Mesorhizobium shangrilense: one gene and its partner. The protein of the gene in region 2 interacts with the protein of the main gene of each other region in a pairwise test. Links are inferred from orthologs where the notes say so. Each region holds a gene or a part of one and is shown on either strand. Other genes may lie near its edges.

The links.
Region 1: the proteins of clpS (region 2) and dps interact in binary tests that used the Escherichia coli proteins (3 or more experiments, as listed by UniProt). The link is inferred for Mesorhizobium shangrilense from one-to-one orthologs.

The regions. Positions count from the first base shown.
Region 1 is NZ_JAQGPN010000001.1:4,480,993-4,489,825, reverse strand. Bases 3,787-6,756 are described here. They hold dps (DNA starvation/stationary phase protection protein Dps), read right to left. Parts: upstream 5,531-6,756; coding sequence 5,042-5,530; downstream 3,787-5,041. Other genes in these bases: PD284_RS21620 (urate hydroxylase PuuD), read left to right, coding at 6,659-6,756; PD284_RS21625 (LysR family transcriptional regulator), read right to left, coding at 5,607-6,527; PD284_RS21635 (hypothetical protein), read left to right, coding at 4,590-4,919; PD284_RS21640 (hypothetical protein), read left to right, coding at 4,065-4,577; xdhC (xanthine dehydrogenase accessory protein XdhC), read left to right, coding at 3,787-3,878. Also shown: xdhA (xanthine dehydrogenase small subunit), read left to right, coding at 1-565; xdhB (xanthine dehydrogenase molybdopterin binding subunit), read left to right, coding at 562-2,922; more of xdhC, read left to right, coding at 2,919-3,786; more of PD284_RS21620, read left to right, coding at 6,757-7,879; guaD (guanine deaminase), read left to right, coding at 7,920-8,833.
Region 2 is NZ_JAQGPN010000001.1:3,327,497-3,336,269, forward strand. What follows is about bases 1,695-4,604. They hold clpS (ATP-dependent Clp protease adapter ClpS), read right to left. Parts: upstream 3,378-4,604; coding sequence 3,012-3,377; downstream 1,695-3,011. Other genes in these bases: clpA (ATP-dependent Clp protease ATP-binding subunit ClpA), read right to left, coding at 1,695-3,004; PD284_RS16040 (phasin family protein), read right to left, coding at 3,606-3,935; PD284_RS16045 (D-alanyl-D-alanine carboxypeptidase), read left to right, coding at 4,180-4,604. In the rest of the region: PD284_RS16025 (Lrp/AsnC family transcriptional regulator), read left to right, coding at 1-512; more of clpA, read right to left, coding at 557-1,694; more of PD284_RS16045, read left to right, coding at 4,605-5,613; PD284_RS16050 (DnaJ domain-containing protein), read right to left, coding at 5,660-6,355; PD284_RS16055 (vWA domain-containing protein), read right to left, coding at 6,352-7,077; PD284_RS16060 (DUF1489 family protein), read right to left, coding at 7,171-7,608; PD284_RS16065 (L-serine ammonia-lyase), read right to left, coding at 7,674-8,773. UniProt on the Escherichia coli protein: Involved in the modulation of the specificity of the ClpAP-mediated ATP-dependent protein degradation.

The DNA of each region.
Region 1 (8,833 bases), 1.2 Mb from region 2 along the record:
CGGCAACATTGCCAACGGTTCTCCCATCGGCGACACGCCTCCGCCGCTGATCGCGCTCGGTGCGACGGTGGTCCTGCGCAAGGGCTCGGAGCGCCGAAGCCTGCCGCTCGAAGACTTCTTCATCGCCTACGGCAAGCAGGACCGCAATCCGGGCGAATTCGTGGAGAGCGTTGAGGTGACGGTCCCGGCCGATGATGTGCATTTCGCCGTCTACAAGATCTCTAAGCGCCGCGACGAGGACATCACCTCGACGCTGGGCGCGTTCCATCTGACCCTTTCCGGGGCCGGTATGGTCGAAGACATCCGGATCGCCTATGGCGGCATGGCGGCGACGCCAAGGCGGGCCAAGGCGGTCGAAGCGGCCTTGCTCGGAAAGCCGTGGAGCGAGGAGACGGTGGAGGCGGCGCTCGACGCCTATGAGCAGGACTTCACGCCGCTGACCGACATGCGCGCCAGCGCGCAGTACCGGGCACTCGCCGCGCGCAACCTCCTGACGCGCTTCTATCTCGAGACGACCGGCACGAAGGCGCCGATCCAGGTCGGTCGGCACGAGGTGGCGGCATGACAACGCACAACCCCAACCTCAGGGCGGACAGGATCATCGGCGGCGTCGCCACCGACCAGCGTCACGATTCCGCGCACAAGCACGTCGCCGGCACGGCAATCTACATAGACGACATGCCAGAGCCCGCCGGTACGCTGCATGGCTGCCTGGGGCTGTCGACGACGCCGCACGCGAGGATCAAGGGCATGGACCTATCCGTCGTGCGGAGCGCTCCGGGTGTGGTCGACGTGCTGACCGCTGGCGACATCCCAGGGGAGAACGACATCTCGCCGACCGGTCGCCACGACGAGCCGGTGCTTGCAGGCGACACCGTTCAGTTCTTCGGCCAGCCGATCTTCTGCGTGATCGCCGAAACTCGCGAAGAAGCGCGTCGCGCTACGCGTCTGGCCAGGATCGAGTACGAGGAATTGCCATTCGTCATCGACGTCGGCGAACTCGATCCCAAGAAGGACAAGCTCGTCACACCGCCGCTCACCTTGAAGAGGGGCGACGCGGCAAAGGCGATTGCCGATGCGCCGCGCCGGCTGAAGGGCAAGATGCGCGTCGGCGGCCAGGAGCATTTTTATCTCGAAGGCCACATCGCGATGGCCATTCCCGGCGAGGACCAGGACGTCACGGTCTACTGCTCGACGCAGCACCCGAGCGAGGTGCAGCACATGGTCGGTCATGCGCTGGGCGTGCCTAGCCATGCGGTGACGGTCGAGATCCGCCGCATGGGCGGCGGCTTCGGCGGAAAGGAAACGCAGGGCAACCAGTTTGCCGCTCTTGCCGCGATCGCCGCGAAGAAGCTGAAGCGCGCGGTAAAAATCCGGCCGGACCGCGACGACGACATGACTGCCACCGGCAAGCGCCACGATTTCGTCATCGACTACGAGGTCGGCTTCGACGACGACGGCAACATTCTGGGCGTCGACTATGTCTATGCCGCGCGCTGCGGCTTTTCCTCGGACCTGTCAGGCCCGGTGACCGATCGCGCGCTCTTTCACTGCGACAACACCTATTACTATCCGGCGGTGCATGCGCAGTCGGCGCCGTTCTACACCAACACCGTCTCCAACACCGCCTTCCGTGGTTTTGGCGGGCCGCAGGGCATGGTGGGCGCCGAGCGCGTCATCGACGAGGTTGCCTTTGCCGTCGGCAAGGACGCGCTGGAGATCCGCAAGCGGAATTTCTACGCGCCGGCGGATAGGGATGGTGGCCGCAATGTCACGCCCTACCACCAGAGGGTCGAGGACAATGTCATCGACCGCATCGTCGCGGAACTCGAGGAAAGCTCGGACTATGCGCGCCGCCGACGCGAGATCGCTGCCTTCAACGCCAACAGCCGCATCGTCAAGCGCGGCATGGCGCTGACGCCCGTTAAATTCGGCATCTCCTTCACGGCGACCCACTACAATCAGGCCGGTGCGCTGGTGCATGTCTATACCGACGGCTCGGTGCACCTGAACCATGGCGGCACGGAGATGGGGCAGGGCCTCAACACCAAGGTTGCGCAGGTGGTCGCGGAAGAGTTCCAGATCGATCTCGACCGCGTGAAGATCACGGCCACCACGACGGGCAAGGTCCCCAACACGTCGGCCACTGCTGCTTCGTCGGGCTCCGATCTCAATGGCATGGCAGCGCAGAACGGAGCACACCAGATCAAGCAGCGGCTGATCGATTTTGCAGCCGACAAGTACAGCGTGCCGCACGACCAGGTCGTGTTCCTGCCGAACCGCGTGCGGATCGGGAACCAGGAGATCGCCTTCGCGGACCTCATCAAGCAGGCCTATTTCGCGCGCGTGCAGCTGTCGGCGGCGGGGTTCTACAAGACCCCTAAAATCCACTGGAACCGTGACAAGGGCGAGGGGCACCCGTTCTATTATTTCGCCTATGGCGCAGCCTGCGCGGAAGTGTCGATCGACACGCTGACCGGCGAGTACATGATCGAGCGCGCCGACATCCTGCACGAGACCGGGCGCTCGCTGAATCCGGCCATCGATCTGGGGCAGGTTGAAGGCGCCTTCGTCCAGGGCGCGGGATGGCTGACCACGGAAGAGTTGTGGTGGGACGACAAGGGCCGGCTGCGCACCCATGCGCCATCCACCTACAAGATCCCGCTGGCGTCCGACCGGCCGAAAATCTTCAATGTGCGCCTCGCCGACTGGTCGGTGAACCGGGAGGCGAGCGTGCACCGCTCCAAGGCGGTCGGCGAACCGCCCTTCATGCTCGGCATGTCGGTGCTGCACGCGCTTTCGGACGCGGTGGCGAGCGTCGCCGACCATCGCATCTGCCCGCGCCTCGATGCCCCGGCGACGCCCGAACGCGTGCTGATGGCGGTCGAGCGGCTCAAGCGGGAGGCGAAGGCGCTGCCGTGAGTGAGACCGCGCCCGGCCTTCGCGCCTTCCTCGACGCTTCGCCGTCGGCAGCGCTGGTCGAGGTCGCGGCGGCAAAGGGCTCGACCCCGCGCGAAAAGGGCGCCTGGATGCTGGTGTCCCAAGACGCGATCTTCGGCACGATCGGCGGCGGCCAGCTCGAGTTCATGGCGATCGACACGGCGCGGCAGATGCTTGCCGGGGTTCTCTCCCCCCTTGAGGGGGAGATGCCCGTGAAGCGGGCAGAGGGGGTAGCCTCAGAAGACGCCGCGGATCGGACGCCGAGCGCTGCCGCAAGCACCCCACCCGGCGGCTTGACCGCCACCCTCCCCTCAAGGGGGAGGGGGACGCTGGCGCTCTCCATCCCCCTCGGTCCCGAGATCGGGCAATGCTGCGGCGGCCGTGTCGAACTGTCCATCCTGCCGGTCGACAGCGCGACTCGCGCCGAACTCATCGCCACCGCCGAAACCACGGACAGCGCCCGCCCGCACGTGTACGTCTTCGGCGGCGGGCATGTCGGCCATGCGCTGGCCTCGGCGCTTTCCCTGCTTCCGGTGCGTGCAGTCATCGTCGAGACGCGCGCGGATGCGCTGGACGGGATGCCGGCGGATGTCGCGACGCGTCTGCTTCCGATGCCCGAAGAGGCCGTTCGCGAAGCGCCTCCCGGCTCCGCCTTCATCGTGCTCACCCACGACCATGCCCTGGACTTCCTGATCGTCGCGGAAGCCCTGAAGCGAACCGATGTCGCCTACGTCGGCATGATCGGCTCGAAGACCAAGAAGGCCACCTTCAGGAGCTGGTATTTTAAGACCGCAGGCGGCGCGGAGGCGGCCTTTGCCCGGCTGGTCTCCCCGATCGGTGGCGACGCCGTAAACGACAAGCGCCCGGCCGTCATCGCGGCGCTGGCGGCGGCGGAAGTCGTGACGGCGCTGGCTCGGTCGGCCGCACAGTCGACTTGAACAGCCGCGTCGTCAGCTCCGTCACCGAATCGCCCCATAGAGCTCCTCAGGATCCTAAGGATCGCGACGACGCTGGATGCCCTAGCGCGCACGTCTAAGTTGCAATGCGTGAGATTGCAACCATAAGGGTAGTGTGCGATCATGTGCACCCATTGAGCGCATCAGTCGTCGTGTTTGGGGGCGTTCATGTTCTGCCGCAGTCTGTTTCTTGCTGCGCTTCTACTGGCGTCGGGCTGCGTGAGCTTCGTGGCTCCCTACGACCCGACCTTCGATCAGTCCCTGAACAAGCTCTCCGAGGACACGGCGACGTTCCTCGCGGCAGCAAGCGCCGGGGGACCGGAGAGGCGGTACGGGTCGCAAGAGACGGTGGCCTACTATGCGGCCACCTACAACGTACTGGATCGTTTGATCCTGCGAGCGAAGCCGCTGAGAGGCAGCAAACCATGCGCGTCAAGCGCAGGTCTCAAGACCTTCACCGAGTTGCCCTACATTACGACGGTATTGCCCGAAGACTACGAACGTCTCGACTGCCGGGAATCGCAACTTTACTCGACGCGCTTCTATGTCGATGCCCTCAACTACGCGCAGAAGAATGACGGCGTGTTGAATGGCTCCGAGATCAAGTATCGAGGCGGAACGCTGCAAACCGCAATCATGGGAACAATTCAAACGCTCCTAGAAAACAAACCTGAGGCATAAGGAGGCGGGGCAATGAAAATCGACGTGAACGCAATCGCCGCTGCAATCTTGGCCGAAGGGGCCAAGACAGGTGGAACGATCTGGGAGAAGGTGAAAAAGGCCGCGCCGCTATACGTGAACGGCTATGCCTCCGCGCTGGCCGATATCGCCACGGGCGTCCACAAGGGCGAAATCACGAAATCTGACGCGAGGATGTACTTGAAGGACGCACAGCTACTGTTGGCCATGGGCATTGCCCACACCTGCCAGATCACGCTGTTTCAGGCCCAGAGGTTCTTCAACAGCGTGATCGCGATCGTGAAAACCGCCGTCAACACGGCGCTGCCCGTGCCGCTCCTGTGAGAACGATCATCAGCGTGATCTGAGCCAACCGCCGATCAGGATAGAGCAACGGGCGGATGCGGCGACCATTGGATGGGCGGTTCGCGAGGTGAGGCAGGGAACAGAAGCGGTGACCTGCCGCCTCACTCCCTCTCCTGAGTATGCGCCTCCAGGAACCAGAGCGACTTGTCGAGCGCGCGGGAGTAGCCGGTGAGGATGTCTGCGGTGTCGGCGTCGCCGGCCTCGTCCGCCTCGTCGATGGCCGCCCGCGCGGCCTTTGCCGTTTCGGCATAGCGGTCGATGAGAGCCGCGAGGTGGTCCCTGGTGGTGAAGATGTCCGTCGGATAGGCGGGTAGCCTGCTCGTCTCTGCCACCACCTGCGTCGTGCCCAGCGCCGTGCCGCCGAGCTGGACCGCGCGTTCGGCGATGGTGTCGACGTGAATATCGAGTTCCTTGCGGAAGCCGTCCAGCATCTCATGGATGGCGATGAACTGCGGACCCTTGACGTTCCAGTGCGCCTGCTTGGTGATCAGCGCCAGGTCGATCGCCTCGGCGAGCCGGGCGTTGAGGAGTTCGATGGAGGTTTTCCTGGTGTTGGACTGGAGATCGTTGCGCGTAATGTGCGTCTTCATGTTCAGCTCCTGAAATGATCCCTACGCTCCCTCCCGGAGACCACAATGCAGCTTGCCGGCGACCGTTCCAAGGCGGTCATTTTGCCGCGAGAATGTCCTTGATCATCCGCTGGCAGCGGTCGGCCATGAAATCCAGCAGCAGGCGCACCTTGGGGTCCTGCAGCTTCTTGTGCGGGTAAACGGCGGCGAGCTGTACGGGAACGGGCGGCGTTTGCGTCATGATCACCTTCAGACGCCCCTCCCGAATGAAGGGTTCGATCTCGAAGCGGGGCTTGTTGATGATGCCGCGCCCCGACAGCGCCCAGCCCGTGAGCACGTCGCCGTCGTCGGAATCGTAGGGTCCGTGCACCTCGAACTTCTGCGGCCCCTCCGGCGTCTGCAGCACCCAGAAATGCTCGCGCAGGCCGGGATAGCGCAGCATCAGGCAATCGTGCTTGCGATCGACCAGTTGACGCGGATCGGTCGGTTCGCCGCGCTGCTCCAGATATCCGGGCGCGGCCACCAGCACCCTCTCGCAGTCCATGATGCCGCGCATCCTCAGGCTCGAATCCTCGATGACGCCGAGCTTGAAGGCAAGGTCGAGACCTTCCTTGAGGATGTCGATGTTGTGATCCGACAGCCTGAGACGCACCTCGATGTCAGGGTAGGTGTCGTGGAAATCCGGAATGCCCGAGGCGATGAAGCGGCGGCCGAGCCCGAGCGGCGCGGTGACGCGGATGGTGCCGCGCGGGCTGCCTGACAGCGCAATCACGGCCGCCTCGGCCTCGACGATCGCGTCCAGCACTTTCTTCGCGCCTTCGTAAAAGACGCTGCCGTGCTCGGTCGGCATCAACTGGCGGGTCGTCCGGTTGAACAGCCGCACGTTCAGGTGCTTTTCCAGCTCCTTGATCCGGTTGGACGCCACCGCCGGCGAGAGGCGCATGTCGCGCCCCGCGGCAGAGAGATTGCCGAGTTCGACGACGCGCACGAACACTGCGATGTTATCCAGATAGGCCATCTCGACGCTTCATTCCGTGCCCTGAGCGGAGCAGGCTAGTATTTTCCATAATTTTTTGAAAGTGATCGGTCACTACACCCCTTTCGGTTTGCCGCGAGCGCCGTAATGTCGTCCGATCAACGGAGCGGGCGATGAACGATTTTGCGATCATTTGGGAGTGGCTGAGCTTTGCCGCTCGCTGGCTGCACGTCATAACCGGCATCGCCTGGATCGGCTCGTCCTTCTATTTCGTCGCGCTCGACCTCGGCCTGCGGCAGCGGCCCGGACTGCCCGCCGGAGCGCATGGCGAGGAGTGGCAGGTCCACGGCGGCGGCTTCTACCACATCCAGAAGTATCTCGTGGCGCCGGCCGAGATGCCCGAGCACCTGACCTGGTTCAAATGGGAGAGCTACGCCACCTGGATGTCGGGCTTCGCTATGCTCGCCATCGTCTATTACGCCGGCGCCGACCTTTTCCTGATCGACCGCAACGTCCTCGATATCTCGCCGATGGCGGCGATCGGCCTCTCCATCGCTTCGCTGGTGCTCGGCTGGCTCCTCTACGACGCTCTCTGCAAGTCGCCGCTCGGCAAGAGCGACACGCTGCTCATGCTGGTGCTCTACGCGATCCTGGTATTTCTCGCCTGGGGCTTTACCCAGATCTTCAGCGGTCGCGCGGCCTTCCTGCATCTTGGCGCGGTCACCGCGACCATCATGTCGGCCAATGTCTTCCTGGTCATCATCCCCAATCAGAAGATCGTCGTCGCCGACCTCATCGCCGGCTGCAAGCCCGACCCGAAATACGGCAAGATCGCCAAGACGCGCTCGACGCACAACAACTACCTGACGCTGCCAGTGCTGTTCCTGATGCTGTCGAACCACTATCCGCTGGCCTTCGGCACCGAGTTCAACTGGGTCATCGCCGCGCTGGTGTTCCTGATCGGCGTGCTGATCCGCCACTATTTCAACACCAACCACGCACGGAAGGGGAATCCGACCTGGACCTGGCTGGTCGCGGCGATCCTGTTCGTCATCATCATGTGGCTGTCGACGGTGCCGAAGGTGCTGACCGGCGAGCCGCAGGCAGCGGCTTCCTCGCAGGCGCAGAAGTTCGCCGCGTCGGAGCACTTTCCCGCCGTGCGGGACACCGTGCTCGGCCGCTGCGCCATGTGCCATGCAGCGGAGCCGGCCTATGAGGGAATCCACATTGCGCCGAAAGGCGTGGTGCTGGAGAGCGACGCCCAAATCGGCGAGCATGCGCGCGAGATCTACCTGCAGGCCGGCCGGAGCCACGCCATGCCGCCCGGCAACGTGACGCAGATCACGCCGGAGGAGCGCAAGCTGCTGGTCGCCTGGTTCGAGGGCGCGCGGTGATGGCGGAGCGCGTTGTGGCCACGATGGCGAGGCTGAACACATGACCACCCTTCTCCTACGCGGGCGCACGCTCTCCTTCCGGCGCTGGCCGGAAACGATCGACGACGCCTCCGCCTATGCCTACGAGGAGGACGGCGGCGTCTTGATCCGCGATGGCGCCATCGTCGCCTGCGGCAGTTTTGCGGATGTCAGGGCAATGACCGGGGATGGAGCACGAGTGGTCGACCACCGGCCAAACCTCATCGTGCCGGGATTCGTCGACTGCCATGCGCACTACCCGCAGATGCAGGTGATCGCCTCGTACGGCGCGGAACTGCTCGAATGGCTGAACAGGTACACCTTCCCGGCGGAATCAAAATTCGTCGATGCGCAGCACGCGCGCCGCATCGCGCGTCTCTTCCTGGATGAACTCGTGCGTCATGGCACGACGTCGGTCGCTGCCTATTGCTCGGTCCATCGGCAATCCGCGGAGGCGTTTTTTGCCGAGGCGCACGACCGCAACATGCTGACCGTCGCCGGCAAGGTGATGATGGACCGCAACGCGCCGGAGGGCGTGCTCGATACCCCGCAGTCGTCCTATGACGACACCAAGGCCTTGATCGCCGAATGGCACGGCAAGGGCCGGCAGCACTATGCCATCACGCCGCGCTTCGCGATCACCTCGACGCCCGAGCAGATGGAGATGGCGGGGGCGCTCTGCCGCGAGCACCCCGATCTTCACATGCAGACGCACCTGTCGGAGAACGACGCCGAGATCGCGTTCACGCAGGAGCTCTATCCTTGGTCGAAGGACTACACCGACGTCTACGAACGTTACGGCCTGGTCGGGCCGCGGGCGCTGTTCGGACACTGCATCCACCTGTCGGAGCGTGAGGCGGACTCACTGTCGCAGTCGGGGTCGGTGGCGGTGTTCTGCCCGACCTCCAACCTGTTCCTGGGCTCTGGCCTGTTCGA
Region 2 (8,773 bases):
AACGCCTTCGATATGAAGATGGCAACGTCGACGCCGTGGACGCTCGGATTCTCCAGGCCCTGTCGCAGAACGCCCGCACAAGCGTCGCCGATCTGGCGCGCGCTGTCGGCCTCTCCGCGCCGAGCGTCTCCGAACGGCTCAAGCGCCTGGAGGAGAACGGCGTGATCGAAGGCTATGCCGTCCGGATCAACGCAAGAGCGCTGGGGCTTCCGGTGGCGGCATGGCTCCGCGTGCGACCGCTGCCCGGCGAACTGCAGCGCGTCGCGGATATCTTGAGAAAGTTGCCAGAAGTGGTCGAATGCGACCGTATCACCGGAGACGACTGCTTCATGGCCCGCGCGTTTGTGCGGGACATGCAGGATCTCGAACGGGTGATCGACCAGATCATTCCCTATGCGATGACAAATACGTCGATCATCCAGTCGACGCCTGTGGAGCGCCGCATGCCACCGCTTGTCGCCGGTTCGCGATCAACCACTGGCGCTTTCGCAGCCCGGATTCCCGGCAAATGAAAAAGGCCGCCCGAGAGGACGGCCTGTTTCAGATCAGCTGGAGGCTACTTTCGTGGCAGCTGCGGCACCAGACTACGCTTGGGGCCCTTCCCGGCCGCAGGCTTCGGCTTGGGTGCGGCCGCCTTCTTCGGCGCCGCCGCCTTCTTCGCCTTGGACTTGCGGGGAAGCGGTTTTTCCGGCTCCTCCTTCTTCGGCTTGACCGGCACCTCGTCGGCGACGGTGTCGAGCTTCAGCTTGTCGCCGTCCACGGTGACCCGGACCGTGCCGCCCTTCCTGAGCTTGCCGAACAGCACTTCGTCCGCCAGCGGCTTCTTGATGTGCTCCTGGATCACGCGGCCAAGAGGCCGCGCGCCCATGCGCTCGTCGTAGCCCTTGTCCGCCAGCCAGGCGACAGCCTCCGGCGCGAGGTCGAAGGTGACGCCACGCTCGGACAACTGCGCCTCGAGCTGAATGACGAACTTCTGCACCACCTGGTGGATGACCGGCACGGGCAGCGAGCCGAAGGGGATGATCGCGTCGAGACGGTTGCGGAACTCCGGCGTGAACATCCGGTTGATCGCTTCCATGTCGTCGCCTTCGCGCTTCGATGAGCCGAACCCGATCGCCGCCCTGGCCATGTCGGCTGCACCCGCATTGGTCGTCATGATGAGGATGACGTTGCGGAAGTCGATCTGCTTGCCGTTGTGATCGGTCAGCTTGCCATGGTCCATCACCTGCAACAGGATGTTGAACAGGTCCGGATGCGCCTTCTCGATCTCGTCGAGCAGCAACACGCAATGCGGATGCTGGTCGACGCCGTCGGTCAGAAGGCCGCCCTGGTCGAAGCCGACATAGCCGGGAGGCGCGCCGATGAGCCTGCTCACCGTGTGGCGCTCCATGTATTCCGACATGTCGAAGCGCAGAAGCTCGACCCCGAGCGAGGCAGCAAGCTGCTTCGCCACCTCGGTCTTGCCGACGCCCGTCGGACCGGAGAACAGGTAGGAGCCGATCGGCTTTTCCGGTTCGCGCAGGCCGGCACGCGCCAGCTTGATCGACGCCGAAAGCGCCTCGATCGCCATGTCCTGGCCGTAAACGACGCGCTTCAGCTCGGCCTCGAGATTGGCGAGTACCTTCTCGTCGTCGGCAGAGACGGTCTTGGGCGGGATGCGCGCCATCGTGGCGATGGTCGCCTCGATTTCCTTCACCGAGATCGTCTTCTTGCGCTTGGCCTCCGGCAGCAGCATCTGCGACGCGCCCGTCTCGTCGATCACGTCGATCGCCTTGTCCGGCAGCTTGCGATCGTTGATGTAGCGGGCCGAAAGCTCGACAGCCGCCTTGATCGCGTCGTTGGTGAACTTCACTTTGTGGAAGTCTTCGTAGTAGGGCTTCAGGCCCTTCATGATCTCGATGGCATCATCGACCGTCGGCTCGTTCACGTCGATCTTCTGGAAGCGACGGACGAGGGCCCGGTCCTTCTCGAAGAACTGGCGGAACTCCTTGTAGGTGGTCGAGCCGATGCAGCGGATCGTGCCGGACGACAGCGCCGGCTTGAGCAGGTTGGACGCGTCCATGGCGCCGCCGGACGTCGCACCCGCCCCGATCACTGTGTGGATCTCGTCGATGAAGAGGATGGCGCCGGGGTAGTCCTCGAGCTCCTTGACGACCTGCTTCAGCCGCTCCTCGAAGTCGCCGCGATAGCGCGTGCCGGCAAGCAGCGTGCCCATGTCGAGCGCGAAGATGGTGGCGTTGGTGAGCACGCCGGGGACGTCGCCCTCGACGATGCGCTTGGCCAGTCCCTCGGCGATCGCCGTCTTGCCGACGCCGGGATCGCCGACATAGAGCGGGTTGTTCTTGGAGCGGCGGCACAGCACCTGGATCGTGCGATTGATTTCGGACGCCCGCCCGATCAGCGGGTCGATCCGACCGGCCTTGGCCTTGTTGTTCAGGTTGACGCAATAGGCCGACAGCGCATCTTGCTGCTTCTTCTTGCCGTTGTCTTCGGACTGATCGCCGTTCGCCTGGCCGGACTGCTCCTCCTCGGCGCCACGCGGCGAACGCGATTCGTTGGCCCCCGGCCGCTTTGCTATGCCGTGCGAGATGTAGTTGACCGCGTCGTAGCGGGTCATCTGCTGCTCCTGGAGGAAGTAGGCAGCATGGCTCTCGCGCTCGGCGAAGATGGCGACGAGCACGTTGGCGCCGGATACCTCCTCACGACCCGATGACTGCACGTGGATCACGGCGCGCTGAATCACGCGCTGAAAGCCGGCCGTGGGCTTCGAGTCCTCGTCATAGCCCGTGACCAGGTTGTCGAGCTCGGTGTCGATGTAGGTGATTACTGTCTGCTTGAGCTCGTCGAGATCGACATTGCAAGCACGCATGACCGCGGCGGCGTCGCCGTCATCGATCAGCGCGAGCAGCAAGTGCTCGAGCGTCGCATACTCGTGATGGCGTTCGTTGGCGAAGGTCAACGCCTGATGCAGCGCCTTTTCCAGGCCTTGGGAGAAAGCCGGCATTATAACCTCACTTCTTCTCCATCACGCATTGCAGCGGATGCTGATGCTGACGGGCAAAATCCATGACTTGCGTCACTTTGGTCTCTGCGACCTCGAACGTATAGACGCCACACTCGCCCACTCCGTGATTGTGGACATGGAGCATAATGCGCGTCGCGGCTTCCCGATCCTTCTGAAAAAAGCGTTCCAGCACATGGACCACAAATTCCATCGGCGTGTAGTCGTCGTTCAGGATCAGGACACGATAGAGCGAAGGCTTCTTGGTCTTGGGTTTCGTGCGCGTGATCACGGCTGTGCCGCGACCGGGTCCGCCGCTCCGCTCGTCGCCGTTCTGCATTCGCGCCACGATGTCTCGCGTGGCCGCACCGCCCATTCTCACAACATCTGCCCTTGATTCCGCAAGCTCGCTCACTTCCACATGTATGTGCTTCGGTCTCGATTTTAAGCCCTTCTTCCACGCTGACAATACGGTGCGGAACTGACCATGCGGAGAGTTGACGGAATTGTGTGGCAGGGCGTGCATAGCAAAAGCCCGGCCGCGCTTCCGCGACCGGGCTTTTGATGCCTGTTGCTGACGCTGACCGAAGTCAGACGTCGGCGATCATTTCGCCTTGGCGATGATGGACTCGTAAGGCTTGTAGGCTTCCTTGGCCAGATCGGCATAGAGTTCGCCGAGCTTGGTGGCTTCGGCGACGAGGCCCTCATAGGCCTGCTTGGCGTAATCCGACTGGATCTCGATCGCCTTCTCGAGCGACTTCGCAGAGACCAGCTTCTCGAAAGCCTGGCTGCCGGCCTCGAAGCTCTTCTTCGAATAGTCGGTCGCCTCGGCTGCGATCGCCTGGGCGCCCTTCGACACCGAAGCGTAGCTCTTCAGCCCGGTATCCACGAACTCTTTGCCATACTTGCTGAAATCATCAAACGACTGCCACATCTGGAAATCCTTTCATTCCTGGGGATGCTGCGGTGCGCTAGAGATATTGTGCACTGCACAATTTGTCAAGAAGCGCCCCGCGAAAAGGCCGGAAACCGCGGTTTCGAGACAAGGTCGAATGAAATTGTGAACGTCTCGGTTACCATAAACGGATTGGTAACGCTGGCGCAGCTAAAGTCCCCGGATGCTTGGATGGACACCTTTGGCCGTCCGGGGACCGACAAGAACATCAAAGGATGTAACAGTGCGTCAGGCGTTTGCGCTGCCCAGCAAGTGGGCTTTCTTCGGCCGGCCGGCCGCCCTCCTCCTCGCCATCGTTCTCAGCTTGTCGTTCGCCGCCGAGGCTGTCGCGGCGAAGTATGCGGCGATCGTGGTCGACGCGAACACCGGCAAGGTCCTGCACTCGTCGAGTGCGGATTCGCGACGCTACCCCGCGTCCCTGACGAAGATGATGACGCTCTACCTGACGTTCGAGGCGCTGCAGCGCGGCAAGATCAAGACGACGAGCCAGGTCCGGTTCTCCCAGCATGCTGCGTCGCAGCCGCCCACGAAGCTCGGCGTGAAGGCCGGCGGTTCGATCAGCGTCGAAACCGCCATCTATGCGCTGATCACGCGCTCCGCCAACGACGCGTCTTCGGCGCTCGCGGAACTGCTCGGCGGTTCAGAGGCCGACTTCGCGAAGATGATGACGGCCAAGGCGCGCAGCCTCGGCATGAAGAGCACGGTGTTCCGCAATCCACACGGCCTCCCCAACACCGGCCAGTTCACGACGGCGCGCGACATGGCAACGCTCGGCATCGCGCTGCGCGAGCACTTCCCGCAGTATTACGACTACTTCTCCACCCGCTCGTTCAAGTACGGCAAGCAGCGCATCGCCAACCACAACCGCCTGCTGGGACGCATCGAAGGCGTCGACGGCATCAAGACCGGCTACACGCGCGCATCCGGCTTCAACCTCGTTTCCTCGGTGGTCGACGGCAACCGCAAGATCGTCGCCGTGGTGCTCGGCGGCGAGTCGGGCCGCAGCCGCGACAACCGTATGGCCGAACTCATCAAGACCTACCTGCCGAAGGCTTCGGGTCGCGGCGGCGGGGGCGATCTGATCGCCAAAACCGACCCCAAGACTCTGAAGGACATGGCTGTCGCCATGCTGCCCAAGAGCGACGCGCCGACGCCCGACGAGCGTCCTGACGCGTTCGACGTCTCCGAAGGCGACGCCAATGACGTCGCCGACGCGATCGAGGAATACAAGATCGCGTCCGCCGGCGTCGCGATCGAGGCGCCCGCCGCTGAGCGCTTCGGCGGTGACGTGCCGACGCCGAAGCTGCTGGCGCGGCAGGAGCGTGTCGAAGCGATCGAGCAGGCCTACGCGGACCCCGCCCCCAGGCCGAAGGTCGCCGTCGACCCGATCAGCACGGCATCCACGCGTGGCGGGAGCGGCTGGTCGATCCAGGTCGCCTCTTCGCCCAGCGAAAGCGAAGCCCGCAAGGCGCTGGAATCCATCGCCCAGAAGGCGGGCGCCGCGGTTGCCTCCGCATCGGCCTACACCGTCACCTTCGAGAAGGACGGGACCCTCTACTATCGCGCCCGTTTCGGTGGGTTCGAAACCAAGACCGCCGCATGGAGCGCCTGCGGCGCGCTCAAGAAGAAGAAGATCGCCTGCTACGCCACTCAGTGAGTGGGTGAACTCTCCGCCTCCGGGCTTGTATTTCGTCGAAGGAGCTTCAGTTGTGATCGGAGAGAAGGACGTCCTTGGCTTCGTTGATCCGCGCCGCCAGGAACGGCGATCCGCCGATGTCGGGGTGCAGGCGCTGCATCAGGCGGCGGTGCGCCTTGCGGACATCCGCCGGGGTAGCCCCCGATTCAAGACCAAGGACCTTGTAAGCCTCCTCCTTAGTCATGGCGCCCGAGCCTGGAGGAATTCCCTTCCCGTGGCCAGCGTCCGCCTTCAGGTCTTCGCGCCAAGCGGGAAATCGGCCGTCAAGGTACGTCTCAAGTAGCTGCCGGCTCTCGCCGTCCGACGCCAGCTCGGCGTAAATGCCGAGCAGATCGGCCTCGCTCATCCGAGTCAGGATGCTGCCTTCGTAGCGACCGGCAAGCACGATTCCTTCCAGGGCGCCGGTGTCGTGGTCAAGCTCCATCTCCAGCGCAGCGGTACGCACCGTCGAGCGCCTGGAGGGCGACTTCGTCGCTCGGGTGGCGCGGCGCACCGACGCGAACCATGCCAGTGCGCCGGAGATGAGCATCCCGCCCAATCCTGCGCGTCCGAGCAACATGAGCACGACGCCGGCGACGCCGGCCACCACCGGCCCGGCCAGCCGCAGTCCGTTCGCCAGGGATTGCGCGTCCGTCCTGACAAAAACGACGAACAGAGCGGCGATCACGGTCAATCCCGCGAGCAGTCCAAGAAAAACGCTCATCTCGACCCGCTCAGATGTTCGATCATCAGGCGATCTTCGGGGCGATTGCGCGCCTGCAGCGCCTTCAGACCGCCAGTGGCGAAGACGGCGATCGACGATAGGAGCTTTGCCAGCGTCGACGCCGAGTCGCGGTCGAATCGGAACCATGCGCCTTTCGTCAGGCGCGCGATCTCCTTGAATGCGCGTTCCGCCTGTTGGTCCCTGCCCTCCTGGAACACAAAGGCCGGCACGCCATGCAACCCGAGCCGACCGGCCTTCTCGGCGAGGTCGTCGATGCTCTCTTCCATCGCGTCGCCAATATAGACCAGAGCGGCGATCTTCTGTCCGCTTGCTTCCTTGAGCGCGTGCGTCAGCACCTTGCCGATCTGCGTATGGCCGGCCCGGCAGTCGATCCTGGTCATCAGGTCCTTCAGCGAGTTCGTGTCGGCGACGAACCTTGATGACCGGCATTCGCCGAAGCCGCGGAAATAGACCAGCTGGACCTTCAGCGCGCCGGTCTTGCCCACGGCATCGAACATCTTCCCTTGCAACTCGCAGGCAAGGTCCCAGGTCGGCTGGCGACTCATGGTTGCGTCCAGGGCAAGGATCAACCTGCCCGCGCCGGAGGTGGCGGCGGCGGCCTGGACCTGACGCACGAAGGCCTCGATCTCGCTCGGCGCGGAGCGCCGCAGCGACGGCTCACCGGCCTTTCCGGTGGATGTGAGGGATTTTTCGTCGCTCATCACCATCAAGATGTGGCGAACGCCCCGCGCTTGCAAGCCCGCTGGTGGCATGAAGGCTGAACTGGACCGAACGCGGTCAACCTCAGCGCGTTCTTACAGCAGTCCAAGCGAGGCGAGTTCCTGCCGAAGGTCGGCAGGCATGGCGACCAAGCCGGCATGCCCCTTCCCGAGATCGGCCGGGGCATCTTCCGCCTTCAGGTAGCGCCATCCCTGGAAAGCGCGGCGCGGCTGCCAATCGGTGCGCACCACGTTTTCATCCAACATGAGCTTGCAGCGCCCGATTCCCTCGCCGTCGACGAACGGCCTGATCTCGGTGATCAACTGGCGGCACTGCACGTTGCCCTTGATGACCCAGTAGAGCGAACCGCCCGACGTCACCTCGTTGGTGCGGCTGGGCACCATGCGCGTCGTATGGAAATGCTCCACAGGCTCGCCGGCGCGCCGCCGCTCATCGAGCTTGAACGCGATCCATTCTTCGAGATCCTCAACGCTGTCGCAGCCGACGCAGAGTTTTAGGATGTTCAGGGCCATTGCAGGACCGTTTAAGCCTCCGGCATGGCGGGTCAACCGTGAAGGCGGTTATTCACAGGGGGCGCTCAGCACTCCACGACGTTCACGGCAAGCCCGCCCAGACTCGTTTCCTTGTACTTCTCGTTCATGTCGACGCCGGTCTGACGCATCGTCTCGATGGCCGCATCGAGCGGCACGAAATGCGTTCCGTCCCCCTTGATCGCCAGCGAGGCAGCGGTCACGGCCTTCACCGCGCCGAGAGCGTTGCGCTCGATGCATGGCACCTGCACAAGACCCGCAACGGGATCGCAAGTCATGCCCAGATGATGCTCGAGGGCGATCTCGGCAGCATTCTCGACCTGCTCGGGCGAGCCGCCCAGCACTGCCGCCAACCCGGCGGCGGCCATTGCCGATGCGGAGCCCACCTCTCCCTGGCAGCCCACCTCGGCGCCGGAGATCGAAGCGTTGGTCTTGATGATGCCGCCGATGGCGGCCGCCGTCAGCAGGAAGTCACGGATGCTCGCCTGGTCGGCCTCGGCGTGAAAATGCAGCCAGTAGCGCATCACCGCGGGCACCACGCCGGCGGCTCCATTGGTGGGCGCCGTGACGACGCGGCCGCCGGCCGCATTCTCCTCGTTCACGGCCATCGCGTAGATCGACAGCCAGTCATTGGCGAGCAGAGGATTGGGCCGATTCCGTTGCCATTCGTCCTGCAGCTTGTCGTGCAGTTGGCGCGCCCGGCGGCGCACCTTGAGCCCGCCAGGCATGATGCCGTCCTGGGAGAGCCCGCGGTCGATGCAGGCTCGCATGGCGTTCCAGATCGCGTCGAGGCCGGCATCCAGCTCGTCGCGCGACATGAGGCTTTCCTCGTTCACGCGCTTCATCTCGGCAATGGAGAGCCCGCTCTTCTCAGCCATCGCGAGCATTTCAGCGGCGCTCCTGAACGGATAGGGCACCTTCTTGCCGGCCGCGGCCTTGGCGCCCTGCGCCTTCATGCGCTGCAGTTCCTCCTCGGATACGACGAAACCGCCGCCGATCGAGTAGTAGATGCGCTTGAGGAGCAGTCGGTCGGAAGCGTCGTAGGCGTAGAAGGCCATGCCATTGGCATGACCCAGCAACGGCGTCTTCTTGTCCAGGACAAGGTCGTGGGCCGGATCGAAACGGTAACCCGAATGTCCGGGCGGCG